2 regions of the Jeotgalicoccus sp. S0W5 genome follow, and region 1 is predicted to be linked to the other one. Evidence: predicted binding sites of a transcription regulator. Region 1 holds the regulator's gene; the other holds the start of a gene.
The links. Region 1 encodes NrdR, which represses ribonucleotide reductase genes. Its sites were predicted from a motif close to AACACNATATATNGTGTT; they were not measured.

Region 1 (9,488 bases):
GTCTGCAGAGTGAAGTTTCTGAGGACGGTCGCATTCATACGCGTTTTAACCAGACCTTAGCTCAGACTGGACGCTTATCTAGTATTGAACCAAACCTACAAAACATACCGATTCGTTTAGAAGAAGGTAGAAAAATTAGACAAGCCTTTGTGCCAAAACAGGCAGGTAATGTCTTACTCGGACTCGACTACTCGCAAATTGAGTTGCGTGTACTTGCCGCAATTACTAAAGATGAATCAATGATGGAAGCCTTTACCAATGACATTGATATCCATACGAAGACTGCCATGGAGGTCTACGGCGTTGATTTAGATGATGTTACGCCTCTCATGAGAAGAAATGCTAAAGCAGTAAACTTTGGGATTGTTTACGGCATTAGTGACTATGGACTGAGTCAAAATCTTGGTATTACAAGAAAAGAAGCTGGGCAGTTTATTGAGACATATTTGAATTCATTTAAAGAAGTGAAGACCTTCATGCATGATGTGGTTCAAGATGCGAAAAGAGATGGTTATGTAACGACGCTCTTACACAGACGCCGCTATTTACCTGATATAAATAGCCGTAATTTTAACGCGCGGTCATTTGCTGAAAGAACAGCAATGAATTCACCGATTCAAGGGTCAGCTGCTGATATTATTAAACTTGCAATGGTCAAGTTTGCTAATAGTGAAGCAGCGAAGGACTTTGATGTTGAATTGCTCTTACAAATCCACGATGAATTGATCTTTGATATTCCAGAAGACCAAGTTGAAGCATTCATACCAATAATTACTGAAATTATGGAAGATGCTTTAGATATTGGTGTACCACTGAAAGTGGATGCGGGCTATGGTAAAAATTGGTACGAAGTAAAGTAGGTGTAGCAAATGCCGGAATTACCGGAAGTTGAATTGGTAAAAAGAGAATTAGACCCCATACGTAGTCTAAAGATTAATGATGTAGAATTATCTCAGTATATTTATAAGGGATACGTGAGTGGAAAGCGGACGATTGTTAAAGAGGACTTAGATCACTTTATAAACAAAGTAAAAGGTAAGACGATTATTCATACTGGTCGGCGTGGTAAATATCTGTACTTTTTATTATCAGATGAATATGAGACGACCCATCTGGTCAGCCATTTGGGAATGTCAGGTGCCTATTTTGTAGTGAATCAGCTTGATGATATTCAAGAGATTAACTTCAAAAAACATGCTCAAGTTATTTTCTCACTTGATAACGGACAAAAATTGATCTACTCAGACATTAGACGATTCGGTGAGATGCATACGCATGATCAGTTAAGTGAGTTTCCTCCATTTATGAGAATGGCACCAGAGTATACTGATGAACTTAGTCAGGCACACTTTATAGAGACCTTAAGAACGAAGCGATTTAGTGAAAAAGCTATAAAAGCAGCAATTATGGATAGTAGTGTGATTCCAGGTGTCGGTAATATTTACGCCGTTGAAAGTCTGTACTTAGCGCATATTTTACCGACTAGAAAGGTTAAAAACGTTTCAAATAAACGACTGAATGAACTTTTCGATAAAATTACTGAAGTCTTTGAACTTTCCTTATCACACGGGGGTTCAACGATTTCTGACTACCGCAGTGTTACAGGTGGAAAAGGTGAAATGCAGCACAGTTTCAAGGTGTACGGGCGAGACACTTGTCCGCTTGGTCACCCTTTAAAAACGAAAGTGATCAATACTAGAAACACATACTATTGCACAACTTGTCAGAGGTGACCGAAATGTATAAAGTAATTGGCTTAACTGGCGGCATTGCGAGCGGTAAAACGACGGTCAGTAACTACTTAAAAGATCAAGGATTTACTGTGCTTGATGCTGACGTTTACTCCAGAAAGACAACTGAAAAAAATGGGCCTGCAATTCCCGAAATCATTGAAGAATTTGGTGAAGATATCGTCGATGAGTCAGGGAATTTAAACCGAAAAAAACTTGGTAACATCATCTTTAATGATGAGGGAAAGCGGAAGAAATTAAATGCCATTGTACATCCTTTAATTCGTCAGATGATGAATAGTGACGAAAAGAAATTTAAAGAAAAAGGTCATGTCTTTTTAGATATTCCACTCTTATTTGAAAATGGTCTCGATTCACGATGCGATCTTATCCTAACGGTTTACGTGGACCGAGAAGTTCAAATTGAGCGTCTAAGTGAGAGAAATAATCTCAACCGCTCCGATGCGGTCTCAAGAATTGATAGTCAGATGCCTTTATGTGATAAGGCGAGTAAAAGTGATATCGTCTTTGACAACAACGGTACACTTGATGAGTTGTATGAACAGGTTAATAAATTTTTAGAGACATTAAAAACTATGTGAAAACGCGTTCAATGATAGCTTTAAATGTGTTATACTATTTATGAAAAATGAACTTTTAAAGGAGCTCTAGTGATGAAAAAAGTTGCAATTAATGGTTTAGGTAGAATTGGTAGAATGGTCTTCAGAATCGTTAGCGAATCTGAAGAACTTGAACTTGTTGCAGTTAACGCGACACACCCTGCAAGTACTATGGCACATCTTATTAACTACGATTCAACTCATGGTAAATGGGACAAGCATGTTGAAGTTTCAGGCGACAACTTACTTGTTGGTGGTAAAGAAGTCATTGTTACAAGTGACCGCAATCCTGAAAACTTACCATGGAAAGATCTTGGCATCGATGTTGTTATTGAAGCAACAGGTGTATTTAACCATGGAGACAAAGCACAAGCACATATTACTGCGGGTGCTAAAAAAGTCTTACTTACAGGACCATCTAAAGGTGGTAACGTACAAACACTCGTACGCGGTGTAAACTGTGCGACTTTAGATACGTCATCATATGATGTTTTCTCAAATGCTTCATGTACGACGAACTGTTTAGCACCAGTTGCTAAAGTATTGAACGATGAGTTTGGAATCGACAATGGTCTCGTGACAACAGTTCACGCTTATACAAATGACCAACAAAATCTCGATAACCCGCACAAGGACTTACGTCGTGCGCGTTCAGCTGCAGAGAATATTATTCCAACATCAACAGGTGCTGCAAAAGCAACTGCACTTGTTTTACCTGAACTTGAAGGTAAATTAGATGGTATGGCACTTCGTGTACCTGTACCAAACGTATCACTTGTTGACCTAGTTGTAGATCTTAAAAAAGAGGTCACTAAAGAAGAAGTCAATGAAGTATTCAAAAAACATGAATCAGATCAAATGAAAGGTATTCTTGGTGTAAGTGAACAACCATTAGTATCTAGAGATTTCAATACAGATCCACGTAGCTCAATTGTTGACGCTGACCTTACAATGGTTATGAATGGTAACAAAGTTAAAGTACTTTCATGGTACGATAATGAGTGGGGCTACTCAGTGAGATGTGTTGAACTTGCTGAAATGATTGCTAAAGATATTTAACAAATTCGACATGGGAGAGCAGCTGAGACTGCTCTCTTTTTTTTGTTATAATAGAAGTAACAAATAACGGAGGTAGAGACATGAAACTTATCAATTCAGACGGTCAGAATACAGTACTCGAACTTAATGAATCCAGTGTGACTTATAAGGATGATACTTACGATATCATCATCTACGACGGTGATATTTCACAAGCTGGTCACATTGCGACGAATAACTTTGTCGTAAAACCGGATCGTGTTGAGACACTCATTGAACGCTTCTCTAACCGTAAAGGAAACGTCGACAATTACCAAGGGTTTACTGGCTTCATGCTCATTAAAAATGAACAAAAACTCACTGTTTTAACAGGCTGGAAGACAATAGAAGACTTCAATGCTTGGGTGAATTCTGAAGCCTTTCAAAACTCTCATGTTAAGAAAGAAAATCGTGTTAAAGAAAAAGGTAGTGAGCATCTAGAAGCAATGCCAGTTAGAGAAAATTACACAGTAGAAGCTTAAGTATTACTTACAAACGGTAAATTCCGAGGTGCTCGGTGTTTATCGTTTTTTACTTTTTAAGTTTATGTACTTCAGTGTTATAATAGGTTAAGTATTTATATCAAAAGAGGTGAACATCATATGAGATGTCCAAATTGCAGACATACCAGTTCAAAAGTTGTGGACTCGAGACATGCAGATGAGATGAATGCAATTCGCCGTCGACGAGAGTGTGACAACTGTGGGGCACGTTTTACAACTTTTGAAAGAATGGAACTGTCACCCTTAATTGTAATTAAAAAAGATGGGACGAGGGAAGTGTTCGACCGAGCAAAAGTACTTGATGGTCTTTTAAAAGCTTGTGAGAAACGGGCCATTCCCTATGAAGAAATAGAAAAACGTGCTGATAATGTAGAAGCAACTTTAAGAAATTTAAATAAATCAGAAGTTTCATCAAATGATATTGGTGAATCTGTTATAGACGAACTCATTACACTCGATCAAGTCGCGTATGTTCGCTTTGCATCAGTCTACAGAGAATTTAAAGATATCGATCAGTTGATGGATATCGTGAAAAATCTTGAAAAGGGTAAGACCGATAATGAAATTTAATGACCGTCTAAAACCAAACACGGAATTTATTGTCTATAAATCATTTAGGTTGTCAGAGGATCAATACGATATTTTAAGTATGATATATTTGCCACTGATTGGACCGACAACTTTTTCAATCTATATGTATTTACACCAATCTACAAGGCAGACAGAACCTTTAGATATTAGATTCCATAGAGAATTTATGGATGAATTGTCCATGACCTTAACTGATTTTGAAGGTGATCTTGATAAACTAGAGGCAATTGGTTTGCTTAGAACTTACGTTTCAAATGAAGCACATTCAGACCGTTTCATTTACAGGCTCCAACAGCCACTGACAGCTGAAGAATTCTTTAAGGATCCTATGTTGTCTATGTATCTCTATAGTCAGGTCGGTTCTGAGAAATATAATAGTAAAAAGAAAGAACTGACATATCCTTCATTACCAGATGATCACACAGAGGTGACTAAAAAGTTCACTGATGTTTTTCACCATACGAGCCAGGAAGGGTTTAGGGTTTCAAATGAGAACTTTAAACAGAATGACAAAAGCCGTGGACCGACTATTGATCTAGATGATTTTGACTTCGAGGTATTGTTCACTCACCTTAAGGGTACGAGAATAGATAAGCAGTTTTTCTCTAAAGATGTTAAGAAGTTGATTGTACAACTGAGTCAATTATTTAATCTAAATGCCTATGATCTTAAACAGGTTTTACTGCAGTCAACGAGCCCACAATTTGGGATTGACCAAGAACAGTTAAAGCGAGAAGCGAGAAAATATTATCAAAAAGAATACGGTAGAGTCGTACCGACCTTTAAAACATCGACTGATGACCAGGTAGAAGATGACGATCTCGGTTATCTGGAAAATTTAGATAAGGTAAGTCCACTTGATCGAATTAATGATTTAAGAAATTATAAACCTTCCGAAAATGATCTTAAAGTGGTCACAGAGGTGATCACTAAAACAGGTTTAGAAAATGGAGTCATCAACATGCTCTTAGAGTATACATTTCAAATGAAAGACGGGGACCTACCGCTTCGTTATGTGATGACGATTGCTGAAAACTGGGAAAAAGAAGGTTATAGAACAGCGGCTGAGGCTTATAAATCGATTATGGACTTTCGTGAGGCTAAGGTTCAGGAACAGTCTAAATATAAGAAACAAAGATTTGCTCAAGGTGAAACAGATCCATCTTGGTTAAAAGAGAAGAAAGAGAATACTAAGAGAAAACCAGAAACAAAAAAAACTGATGAACCACCAAAAACTTTAAAAGATGATAAGAGTTTTAGTGATTTAATTAAAAAATTTAGAGAGAATTAGGTGAGTCGATGGAACCCTTAAGTAACTATTTAAAAAACTCACAAAAGATAGCTGAAAATAATGAAAGAATCTATGAAGAAGTAGTCAATCATCCGAAGATGCAGGCATTTATGCATGAACATGAAGGTGAAATCACGCGTTCAATGATCCAAAATGATCTGATGATTCTTAAGCATTATATCAATCAAAAAAACGAATGCGAACCTACTGAAAATGGAAAGTGTAAGAGTCATCCCGACGGCTATATCTTTAACTTAGAAATTCGACAAGGGCGCTTCAATATGGTCTATAAAAAATGCCCAGTTAGAAAAAAATACGAAGAATTCCTAAAGAGAGAAAGCCTAATCCAAAGTTTTCATATTCCACGTGATGTCCGAGAAGCGACCTTTGAAACGATTTACTTAAATGATGACCGACGTGAAATTTTAGAAAATGCTATTGGACGTGCTGCAAAAATTGCACGTGGTGAGGACTACCGTGGACTTTATATATATGGTGAGTTTGGTATTGGTAAATCTTATATACTTGGCTGTATTGCCAATGAGCTTAAGGAAAAGTCCATCTCTTCTATGATGATTTACGTCCCGGAAATTTTAAGAGACTTAAAAGCTGGATTTAACGATGGGTCTTCAAATGCACGTTATGAAGCTATAAGAAACGCCGAAGTTTTAATCCTCGATGACCTTGGTGCTGAAGATGTAACGGCTTGGTCCAGAGACGAAGTAATCACAAGTATTTTAAACTATCGTATGGTGGAGCAACTCCCGACCTTTATTAGTTCTAATTTTGCGATTGACGAGCTTAAAGGACGCTATAGTTATACAAAAACAAATGGCAGAGAAGAGACTAAGGCACTCCGTATGATTGAGCGTATTCGTGCCTTGTGTGAAGAAGTGAAACTTACTGGTGACAACTTAAGACAGTCATAGCTTGATTTACATTAAAAATCGTGTATAATGAACCTTACATTTCATTAATGTATCCAAAGGACAAGACAATTTTTATAAGTTTATTTTAGAGAGTGTATGATGTGCTGAGACATGCATATAAACTGCGGATTGTTACTACCTTTGATTTTGTTTCCTTAATCGGAAGCCGGCCTGGACCGTTATCTCCAAGCTGAGGCATACTGTTGTATGTGAATCAGGGTGGTACCGCGTAAAAACGCCCCTATATTTTATATAGGGGCGTTTTTTTATTTAAATTTGAAAGGATGATTAAAATGACTGAACAAATTGAAATTAGATTTCCAGATGGTAATGTAAAATCTTTTGATTTTGGTGTAACTGCTGAAGAAATTGCCGCATCAATTAGTCCTGGATTAAAGAAAGCATCACTAGCTGCTAAAGTGGATGGTGAACTTTTTGATTTGACACGCCCCTTAGAACAGGGTGCAGAAGTTGAATTGATTACAAACAAAAGTGAGGAAGGATTAGAAATTCTCCGTCATTCTACTGCACACCTTATGGCGCAAGCACTAAAACGCCTTTATGGTGATGTACATTTCGGTGTTGGTCCAGTCATTGAAGAAGGTTTCTATTACGACTTCGACATCGATAAAAATATCTCATCAGAAGACTTTCCTAAAATTGAAAAAGAAATGAAACGTATTGTCGATGAGAACATTCCGATTGAGCGTAAAGTTTTATCGAGAGATGAAGCAAAAACTTTCTTTGAAAATGATCCTTATAAACAAGAACTCATCGATGCCATTCCTGAAGATGAGCTCGTTACAGTCTATAGCCAAGGTGAATTTACAGACCTGTGCCGCGGCGTACATGTGCCACGCACTTCTAAGATCAAGGTCTTTAAGTTACTTTCTACAGCAGGTGCTTACTGGCGCGGGGACTCAAATAACAAGATGCTACAACGTATTTACGGGACAGCATTTTTCGATAAAAAAGAATTATCAGCCTATATGGACTTAATTGAAGAGCGTCGTGAACGTGATCACCGTAAGATTGGTAAAGAGATGAAACTCTTTGAGAACAACCAACTTGTCGGTGCTGGCTTACCACTTTGGCTACCAAATGGGGCGACAATCCGTCGTGAAATCGAACGCTATATTGTGGATAAGGAAGTGTCACTTGGCTACAATCACGTCTACACACCGATTATGGCAAACTCTAACTTATATAAGACAAGTGGACACTGGGATCACTATCAAGACGATATGTTCCCACCGATGGAAGTGGGTAATGAAGAGCTTGTGCTCCGTCCTATGAACTGCCCGCACCATATGATGATTTATAAAAATGAACGTCACTCTTATCGTGAATTGCCAATTAGAATTGCAGAACTTGGTATGATGCATCGCTATGAAGCGAGTGGGGCAGTGAGTGGTTTACAACGTGTACGTGGTATGGTCTTAAATGATGCACACGTCTTCGTTCGCCCAGATCAAATTAAAGAAGAATTTATTAGGGTCGTTGAGTTAATCCAAGAAGTTTATAAAGACTTCAAGATTGAAGATTATAAATTCCGCCTGAGTTACCGAGATCCAGAGGATAAGGAAAAATACTTCGACGATGACGATATGTGGCAACGCGCGGAAGCAATGTTAAAAGAAGCGGTCGACGAAATGGGTCTGACTTACATTGAAGCAGTCGGTGAAGCGGCCTTCTATGGACCAAAGCTAGATATCCAAGTTAAAACTGCCCTAGGTAAGGAAGAAACACTATCAACTGTACAACTCGATTTCCTCTTACCAGAACGATTTGACCTGACTTACATTGGTAAAGACGGGGAAGAACATCGTCCAGTCGTAATTCACCGTGGTGTTGTTTCCACAATGGAACGCTTTGTTGCCTTCTTAACAGAAGAATATAAAGGTAACTTCCCTTTATGGCTTGCACCAAATCAAGTGGAAATCATTCCAGTAAACGTCGATCTTCATTACGATTATGCTAGAGAAATCTATGATGATATGAAGAGCCAAGGAATCCGTGTCCACATTGATGACCGTAATGAGAAGATGGGCTATAAGATTAGAGACGCTCAGATGAAGAAAATTCCTTATCAAGTTGTTGTCGGCGACCAAGAGAAAGACAACTCTGAAGTCAACGTGCGTAAGTACGGTGAAGAGAAACAAGAATCACACGATAAAGAAGAATTTGTATACCAGCTAGTTGATGAAATTAGATTGAAAAAATAAAATTGACAATCCGAAACTCTTCGTGTATAGTATTAAGAGTTGAAAGAAACGGACAAGTTGAAGCTCCCGCTTCACACCCTTGAACGCTTGAGTGACTGGGTAAATTGGGAAAGAGATGCAATAACGATTGTATCTCTACTTCTGAAGCGGGTGCATGATGATGCACTCGCTTTTTTGTTCGTTAAATATTATGGAGGTGCTAAACATAGCTAAAGATCAAACACTGATCAATAACCGTATTCGCGCTAAAGAAGTTCGTTTAATCGGTCCTGATGGTTCACAGATGGGAATCAAAGACACTAGAGAAGCGATGGAAATCGCAGAGAGAGCAAATCTCGATGTTGTTTTAGTCGCTCCGAATGCTAAACCACCAGTTGCACGTATCATGGACTACGGCAAGTATAAGTATGAGCAACAGAAGAAAGAAAAAGAAGCTCGTAAAAAACAAAAGGTCATTAACCTTAAAGAAATTCGCTTATCACCAACGATTGAAGAACACGACTTTAATACGAAATTAGGTCA
Region 2 (9,488 bases), on a different contig from region 1:
GACTTTGATCAAACAGGCGAACAGCCAGGTGTGCTCGGTGGGGTCTATATTAAAAACGAGACTCCAATCATCGCCCTTAACGATTTTAACAGCCAGACGGATTTAACTCATATTGGAACGATTCCGAGTTATCACATGCATAAGCTAGGTCAAAAACGTCCGGGGTCTAAGATTAAATTTAAAACAGTCGACATTGATGATGCGCATGCAGAAATGTATGGACATCACCTTTGGGTAAACAGTTTATTTAAAGCAATTGATTACAAAATTTCAAAAGAATTAGTAAAAGAAAAGATGTAGGAGTGATCTCTTTTTAAGTCGACCGAGTGAATTATCGGGCTTAAAAAGAGATTTTTTCTTGGAATCTTTGAGCCAAAGTTTAACAAAGATACTCGGATTTAATGTATAATATAGCAGATAAATATTTTGACCGTAAGTACATATATAAATGTAGGACTGATAATGTATGGAAGCTATTTTAAAAGAATACTTCGGCTATGACTCATTTAGGTATGGCCAAAAAGAAATAATAGAAAACGTGTTAGCCGGAGACAACGCCTTAGGTATCTTACCAACTGGTTCTGGTAAGTCTTTATGCTATCAAGTACCAGGCTTGATGTTCGGCGGTACGACACTTGTGATTTCTCCCTTGATTTCCCTGATGCAAGACCAAGTCGATGCCTTAAAAAAACGCGGAATTAATGCAGAGTGTATCAACTCTACCATGTCTAAAGTGGATTTAAATCGAGTGATGGATCGTATGATGAACGGTGACCTTCAGTTCTTATATGTTGCCCCAGAACGCTTTAATAATGAAGCGTTTAGAGCGGCAGTTGTAAACACAAAAATACCTTTTGTTGCTTTTGATGAAGCCCACTGTATATCTAAGTGGGGACATGACTTTAGACCAAGCTATCAGAGCATTATTCCCGAATTAAAGGGACTCTTACCAGACGCGCAAATCGTTGCAGTCACAGCGACAGCGACTGAGGAAGTCGAACATAATATTCAAGAATTATTAGATATTGATAATCATGCAGTCTTTAAGACAAGTGTTAAAAGAGAGAATCTCATCTTGTCTGTGAATCCAACTTACCAAAGAGAGCAGTTTATACTGTCGTATATCCAAAATCATATTGATGCCTCAGGTATTGTATATGTATCAACCCGTGCAGAGGTAGAGAAACTTTCTGAGTACTTAAATGAATACGATATTGGAAATGTTATTTACCACGGTGGACTAGGTAAAAAAGAACGTAGTATTAACCAGCAGAAGTTTGTCTCAGACGAAGTCAAGATTGTCATTGCAACAAACGCTTTCGGTATGGGGATTGATAAGCCGGATATCCGTTACATCATTCACTTTAACTTACCTGGTGACCTTGAAAGTTACTACCAGGAAATTGGGCGTGCCGGTCGTGATGGTTTAGACAGTGAATGTATCTTGCTATCGACTCAGCGAGATGTAAACTTACAACAGTTCTTCATCGACAGAGCGACGGCTAGTGAACAGTACAAGGACCATATGAGAGAAAAACTAGACTTAATGATCCAGTACAATAAGACGAATAAATGCTTGAGCAGTTTTATCGTTAAATATTTTAATGAAAACGAGTATGTCGAAGCCTGTGGTCAATGTTCAAGTTGCCTGTCTAAAAATAGAACAGAACCGATGACCACTGAAGCAAAGTTGATTTTGGGTCTAATTCAGAATTTAGATGGGGAGCTTTCAAAAGAACTCGTTATTCAAGTGATGCGAGGCGAACGCGCGGACAATATCCTCAGTCGTGGACTAGACAAGGAAGAAAATTTCGGTGTGCTTGATTCATTTAGAACAAGTGAAGTCAATCACTTAGTTGAAGAATTAGTGATGAGAGGCTACCTTCATTACACCAACCACAAGATGTACTTAATAGATAAAAGCCTAGACATATTAAATCATAAAGTAAAACTCTATACCGTACCTTACCGAAAAGAATATAACGAGCGTGTCAATGTTTCGACAGACTCCTCTCCAAACGAAGTGCTTTACGATAGACTCATTTCGACACGTAAGACACTCGCAGAAAAACATAAGCTAGATGAAGATGCGATTTTTACTGATCAAATTCTTAAAGAATTCGCCAAGAAAATGCCACAAACTAAGCAAGACATGATGCACATTCAAGGCGTTGGGAACTATAAACTCAAACACTACTGCCCATACTTCTTAGAAGAAATCCAACAACACGATAGCCAGCAAGTGTAGTGAAGTAAATTAACTCAAAAAGGGACTGCAATGGATGATTGCAGCCCTTTTTGAGTTGTGGACGGTTGTTGGTGGGGCTCCGCTTCGAAAGGAAAACGAAGCACACCATCCACCCAAAACAAAAACTACGCAGTATTTTGGTCTCTATCACCAAGGACTGCGTAGTATATGCTTTTATAGACAATATAAAGTTTACTTCTTACCTGCGATTTTCAAACGTTCTCGCTTCGGTGGTCTATTCTTCATGTACATATAGTAACTTGCTGAGAAGATAATGATGTAACCGAGTATAGACAAGGCATCAGGAATTTCGTTAAAGACGATGATACTAAATAATGCTGTAAAGAGAATCGTCGAGTAGAAGAAAATTGAGATTTCTTTAGCAGGTGCAAAGCTATAAGCAATCGTGAGTCCAAATTGACCAATCGCCGCAGATATACCGGACAGAATTAAAAACCAAAACTGACTGGCTGTCATTGCTTCATACTGGAAAATCATAAACGGTACGAGTGCAACGGTTGAAAAGAATGAAAAGTAAAATACTACAGTATAGAACTTTTCTCTACTTCCGAGCAATCTGAGCACAGTGTAGGCACCGGCTGCAAAGAGTGCCCCTAAAACACCTAGTAGCGCGAAATATGTATCACTTGAAAACGACGGTTTGATGATAAATACAGCACCAATTAAAGCGATGATAATCGAAATCATCTGGAAACGTCTTATATGTTCTTTTAAGAAAATCGCACAGAGGATAATCGTAAAGAATGGACTGAGTTTATTTAAGATGTCTGCATCACTTAGCACCATTCTATCAATGGTAAAAAAGTTAAGTAATACCCCAGCGAGACCTAAAGCGGAGCGTAAGAGTAACCAACCTTGGTTTTCCTTTTTACCAAAGAGTCGTTCGCGATTATATATCACAAGGACTAAGGCAATCATCATCGAGATAAAGTTTCTAAAAAAAGCTTTTTGAACAGTAGGTAGATCGCCTGCATATTTAACAAATAAAGACATCAAACTGAAACCGAGTGATGAAATAATTAGGGCAAGAATACCTTTAACTACATTATTCATTTACAACACTCCAAAAAAATTTGTACGTTAATTTCAACTTCTTGACTCCATTAAATTTCGCAAAAAATAATTTAAAAAAATAATATGATTTGTCATGACATACCCACCGTGACTTAGGGCGATTTATAACTCAATAAAGGGCGTGAAATTTTAATTTCAGGGAGTTTTTTACATTGCAATCAATTTTCTAATATGAGATTATAGAACATGTTAAATCATATATCTTGTGTTTTAAATTCTAAGTAAACACTATATGTAGTATTGATTAAAAATAAATGAACGAATCACTTGAATAGAACGTATGTTCTGTTTTATGATGTAATTGAATGGAGATGACAAAGTGATTATTGCTTATTATTCAATGACAGGTAATATCCGTCGCTTCTTAAATGGTATAGACATTCCAGACACCTATGAATTATATCAAATAACAGCTGATAATGTCAGAGAGAAAATTGGTGATCGTTTTATCCTGGTTACACCGACATACGGTTTTGGTGCAGTACCCGATATTGTAAGTAATTTCTTAAAAGTGAACGCTGAAAAAATGTTTGCGGTTGTCTCAAGTGGCAATAGAAACTGGGGTAGAAATTATGCACGAGCAGGCGAATATATCAGTGATGACTATAATGTACCACTTTTAATGAAGTTTGAGTTGCATGGTAGTCCAGAACAAAGAGAACAATTTTTAGTTGAATTAGAAAGGGCAGGGGAATTGCATGAAAGTATTAGATGAGAAAACATACAATCACGTTGAGTTAAATAACGAAGTCACTAAAAGAGACGAGACTGGTTTTTACAAACTAGAAAAAGATTTAGAAGCGCTTGAAGTCTTCATGGAAGAAGTGGAAAGTAAAACCATACATTTCGATTCTGAGCTTGAAAGATTGCACTACCTTGTTGAGAACGACTTTTACTATGATCTGTTTAAAGAGTATGATGAAGCAGGCTTAACTGAAATTATTGACCATGCGAATAGCATTGATTTCAAATTTAAGAGCTATATGGCAGCGAGCAAATTCTTTAAAGATTACACGTTAAAAACAAATGACAAAAAACAATATTTAGAAGACTATAGACAACACGTTGTGATTGTCAGCTTATACTTAGCAAAAGGAAACATTAAAACAGCTAAAACATTCATTACATCAATGATGGAGCAGCGCTACCAACCTGCAACACCAACTTTCTTAAACGCAGGACGTGCACGTCGTGGTGAAATGGTTTCATGTTTCTTATTAGAAGTAGATGACTCATTAAACTCTATTAACTACATCGATTCAACTGCAAAGCAGTTAAGTAAAATCGGTGGTGGGGTTGCGATTAACCTTTCAAAACTACGCGCACGTGGTGAGGCAATCAAGGGCATAGAAGGCGTCGCTAAAGGTGTATTACCAGTAGCGAAATCTCTAGAAGGCGGCTTTTCTTATGCCGACCAGCTTGGACAACGTCCAGGTGCTGGTGCAGTATACTTAAACATCTTCCACTATGACCTACCTGAGTTCCTTGATACTAAAAAGGTAAACGCAGACGAAGATATCCGCCTTGCAACAATTTCAACAGGTCTAGTCGTGCCATCTAAATTCTTTGAACTCGCACGTGATAACAAACCATTTAATACTTTTGCACCACACACAGTGGAAAGAGAATATGGTGTTGCACTTGATGACATGGATATGGATGAGATGTACGATGAGCTTGTGAAAAATGATAAGGTTAAAAAACGCGAATTTGATGCACGTGATATGTTAAACACAATCGCTCAAACACAACTACAGTCTGGATATCCATACCTAATGTTTAAAGACAATGCCAACAAAGTACACCCTCTTGGAGGTATTGGTGACATTAAGATTTCTAACCTATGTACTGAAATCTTCCAACTTCAAGAGACTTCTGTCATTAATGACTACGGTGTTGAAGATGAAATCAAACGCGACATTTCATGTAACCTAGGTTCTATGAACATTGCGAACGTTATGGATTCAGGTAAGGTAAAAGAAACAGTACATGAAGGTATTGAAGCTCTTACACTCGTTAGTGATGATACTTCAATCGCTAACGCACCAGGTGTTAAAAAAGCGAATGAAGAATTGCACTCAGTTGGACTTGGTGCAATGAACTTACACGGCTACCTTGCTAAGAACAAGATTGGTTATGAGTCAGAAGAAGCAAGAGACTTTGCAAACATCTTCTTTATGCTGTTGAACTACTACTCAATCGAAAAATCAATGATGATCGCAAAAGAACGCGGTGTAACATTCAAAGACTTCGATCGTTCTGACTATGCGAACGGTAAGTACTTTAAACGCTATACAGCTGAAGATATTACACCTCAGTTTGATAAGGTAGCAGATCTATTTGATCACATTCACATTCCGACTAAGGAAGACTGGGCAAACCTTCAACAAGAAGTTGAAGCGAATGGCTTATACCATGCTTACCGCCTAGCGATTGCACCAACACAAAGTATTTCTTACGTACAGAATGCTACAAGTTCTGTAATGCCAATCGTTGATATGATTGAACGTAGAACTTACGGTAACTCAGAGACGTTCTACCCAATGCCATTCCTATCTAAGGAAACAATGTGGTATTACAAGAGTGCCTTTAACACAGATCAAATGAAATTAATCGATATGATTGCTACAATCCAACAGCACGTTGACCAAGGAATCAGTACGATTCTTTACGTGAACTCAGAAATCTCTACTAGAGAATTATCTAAGTACTATATTTATGCACACCACAAAGGATTGAAATCACTCTACTACACGAGAAACAAATTACTCAGTGTTGAAGAATGTACAAGTTGTGCAGTATAAAGGAGAATGAACTATGAAAGCTGTTAACTGGAACAGAGAAGAGGATATGACCAATATATTCTGGCGTCAAAATATCTCACAAATGTGGGTAGAAACAGAATTTAAAGTATCTAAAGACTTAGCATCATGGGCAAGCTTGTCTGATGGTGAGAAAGATACATTCAAGAAAGTCCTCGCTGGACTGACAGGGCTGGATACGCACCAAGCAGATGACGGCATGCCACTAATCATGCTTCATACTCCAGATTTACGTAAAAAAGCAGTATATTCTTTCATGGGAATGATGGAGCAAGTTCACGCGAAATCATATTCTCATATCTTTACAACACTACTACCGACTACGGAAACTGATGATTTACTAGACGAGTGGGTTGTTAATAATAAGCATCTGACTTTTAAAGCAGACAAAATTGTCACAAACTATCATAAGTTACTAGATAAGAACCCGTCACTTTATGATCAGTATATGGCGAGAGTTTCATCAGTATTCCTTGAGTCTTTCTTATTCTATTCAGGCTTTTACTATCCGCTTTACTTAGCTGGAAATGGCCGTATGACAACGAGTGGTGAAATTATTCGTAAGATTCTACTTGATGAATCCATCCACGGTGTCTTCACTGGTCTAGATGCCCAAGTACTAAAAGCAGAGTTGAGCCAAGAAGAACAGGACCGTGCAGATAAGGAAATGTATGAACTACTTGATGAGCTGTATGCCAACGAAGTTGAATATACAAAAGATCTCTACGATAAAATCGGTTTAACTGATGATGTTCTAAATTACTTACAATATAATGCAAACAAAGCATTATCAAACTTAGGATTTGAACCTTACTTTGAAGAAAAAGGATTCAATCCAATCATTGAAAATGCTTTAGATACAACAACGAAGAACCACGATTTCTTCAGTGTTAAAGGTGACGGCTATGTTCTTGCGTTAAATGTTGAAGCATTAAAAGATGAAGATTTTATTTTTGAAGACTAGTTATAGTAACACGCTTGATGTTTATCACATCAAGCGTGTTTATTCATTTAGTCATAAAATATTCATTTCAGTATCATTGATGAGCAAAATGATAATGTAAAATGATATTTGAATGTAAAATAGAAATGAGGTATAACTATGAAACTAAAAGGAAGCTTTTTATCAGTAATCTTATTATTATCTTTAACTCTGGCTGCATGTTCAGATGGAGAAGGTTCAGAACACGGTGATCATGGAGATATGAATCACGATCACGCATCTAGTGATGAAGTGAGATCACTTGAAGTTGATTTACAAACACCTGAAAGCATCACTGCTGGTGAAGAAGTTGAATTTACAGCTCATGTGACATCGAATGAGGAAGACGTTACAGATGCGGATGCTGTTATGTTTGAAATCATTCAAGGCGAGGAATCATTAGAAATGATTGATGTTGAACATAGTGAAAATGGTGAATATGTACTACCATACACGTTTGAAAAACCAGGGGAATACAAAGTCATTTCTCACGTTGATGCCTACCAATTACATACCATGCCAGAAGAAACAGTAACAGTAGAGTAGTATGATATTATAGTAGTATCAAGATAGTCAGTTCTAGGAGGATATTATGGATCTAACAAATAAAACTTATATCGTATCGGGTGCAACAACTTATCTCGGTAGAGAGGTTGCGCTGGAATTGGCGACAAAAAATGCAAACATTATTCTAGCCGGCTTGGATTATAGCGAGCTAGAAGATGTAAAAGCAACACTCAGCGATACTACTGGCGAACATGAAATTGTTTTATTGGAACAGTCTAAAGAAATTGATTGGCTGGACGTTGTCCAAAAAATTGAGGATAGCTATGAATCGCTAAATGGTATTATTCTAGTTCATTCAATCTTTACGGATGACAAAACAGTCTACAATGTTAGTTTTAATGAATTTAGTGAGGTCATGTATGAACATGTTTGGGGAACGTACCTCGGTATTAGAACCCTGAGACCATTACTTAAAATTGAAAATGACGCAAAAATCATCAATGTCATTGAACCTTCATTTGAAGAAGTTTTCGAAAGAAACCTGTACTACACAGTTACAGGCGCAATTGAAGCTCTGACACATTCAACAGCAATTGAACTGAGTCGTGAAGATGTAGATGTTTATGCTCTAAGTTATCGCCCGACCTATAAGACAACGGAAGAAGAGCGTGCCAACCAAAAAGCAATTAAGAAAATTAAAGCAATTATCGACCACGATAAAGATATTCCAACAGGAGAAACGATCATTATCTCTTAAGATTAGCTTTATTTTAATAATCACACTTATATCTTTTAAGAGTAAGTGTGATTTTTCGTATTACGATGAGTTGGCTAGGAAAAACACGTCAGGCTATGTATAATTGCTAACAAGACTAAAAACGATAGTGATTTAAGTACGAATTTATGATGAGGAGCTTAATATGGAATTTAAAAAGTTATACTTATTATTGATATCAGGCCTTATATTATTACTTGCAGCTTGTAATCATAATGCTGAAGAAACAGCACCATCTGAAGAATCTGCAGCAGAAACTGAAGACACAGAAAGTGAAGTAGCAGAATCAGAAGAAGAACAAGAGGAAGAAGCGAGCTCTCCGGAGCACATCGCATACAAAAACTTTTTCAAGATTAAAAGTAGTACAGATGAAGACGATGATGACTTTACTCAAATTGATAACGATGTAGAATTACCGAAGAGTTCAGACCAAGTCGTTGTCTTCGACTTATCTGCAGCGTCCACTTTTGCAGCACTTGATTTAGAAGGAAATATCACCGGCATTCAAAAAGGGGAAGAAGGGGAACATTTAAACGAAGAATTGAGTGATATTTACGGATCAGACGATCATGTGAATGTAGGTACTGAAGATGAAATTGATTATGGGGCAGTTGAAGAATTAGACCCAGAAGTGATTGTTATAGGTGAAGATGAGTCCTATTCAGCTGTAATCAGACAACTGGAAGAAGCAGCACCGAATGCTGAAATTATCAGTGTCGATAAAGATAGCACGACTTATGTGGAAAACATTATAGAATTTACTAGCTTCCTCGGAGAGATGTATGGTGTTGAAGACCATGCAGAAAATTTAGTCGATGACTTAAATACAAATCTGACTGAGCTTAAAGAACGTGTGCTTGATTTAGAGAAAAATCTACTCTATTTTGAAGTGAATGATGAGGATTTAACTATTGATGAAACAAGTGGCATCAATGATTTTCTTTTCAGTGAAGTTGGTTTTAATCGCGTACTTGAACCGGTATCAAATGAGAATAGTCAAGTAGAACCAAATGCTGATTTCGGTTTCTCGTCCATCTCTAGTTTAAACCCAGGTATTAT

Region 2: the regulator NrdR is predicted to act here: its motif matches at 3,568-3,585, upstream of nrdI (class Ib ribonucleoside-diphosphate reductase assembly flavoprotein NrdI).

The regions. Positions count from the first base shown of each region.
Region 1 is NZ_SIRQ01000003.1:570,107-579,594, reverse strand. It holds gene polA (DNA polymerase I) at 1-860, shown strand, start outside; gene mutM (bifunctional DNA-formamidopyrimidine glycosylase/DNA-(apurinic or apyrimidinic site) lyase) at 870-1,733, shown strand; gene coaE (dephospho-CoA kinase) at 1,739-2,332, shown strand; gene gap (type I glyceraldehyde-3-phosphate dehydrogenase) at 2,402-3,409, shown strand; gene EYB29_RS05270 (antibiotic biosynthesis monooxygenase family protein) at 3,490-3,909, shown strand; gene nrdR (transcriptional regulator NrdR) at 4,030-4,500, shown strand; gene EYB29_RS05260 (replication initiation and membrane attachment family protein) at 4,490-5,812, shown strand; gene dnaI (primosomal protein DnaI) at 5,821-6,741, shown strand; gene thrS (threonine--tRNA ligase) at 7,035-8,966, shown strand; gene infC (translation initiation factor IF-3) at 9,163-9,488, shown strand, end outside.
Region 2 is NZ_SIRQ01000018.1:236,228-245,715, reverse strand. It holds gene EYB29_RS11125 (5-oxoprolinase subunit C family protein) at 1-300, shown strand, start outside; gene recQ (DNA helicase RecQ) at 467-2,248, shown strand; gene EYB29_RS11115 (DMT family transporter) at 2,441-3,322, opposite strand; gene nrdI (class Ib ribonucleoside-diphosphate reductase assembly flavoprotein NrdI) at 3,645-4,058, shown strand; gene nrdE (class 1b ribonucleoside-diphosphate reductase subunit alpha) at 4,042-6,147, shown strand; gene nrdF (class 1b ribonucleoside-diphosphate reductase subunit beta) at 6,161-7,129, shown strand; gene EYB29_RS11095 (FixH family protein) at 7,268-7,693, shown strand; gene EYB29_RS11090 (SDR family oxidoreductase) at 7,740-8,411, shown strand; gene EYB29_RS11085 (ABC transporter substrate-binding protein) at 8,575-9,488, shown strand, end outside.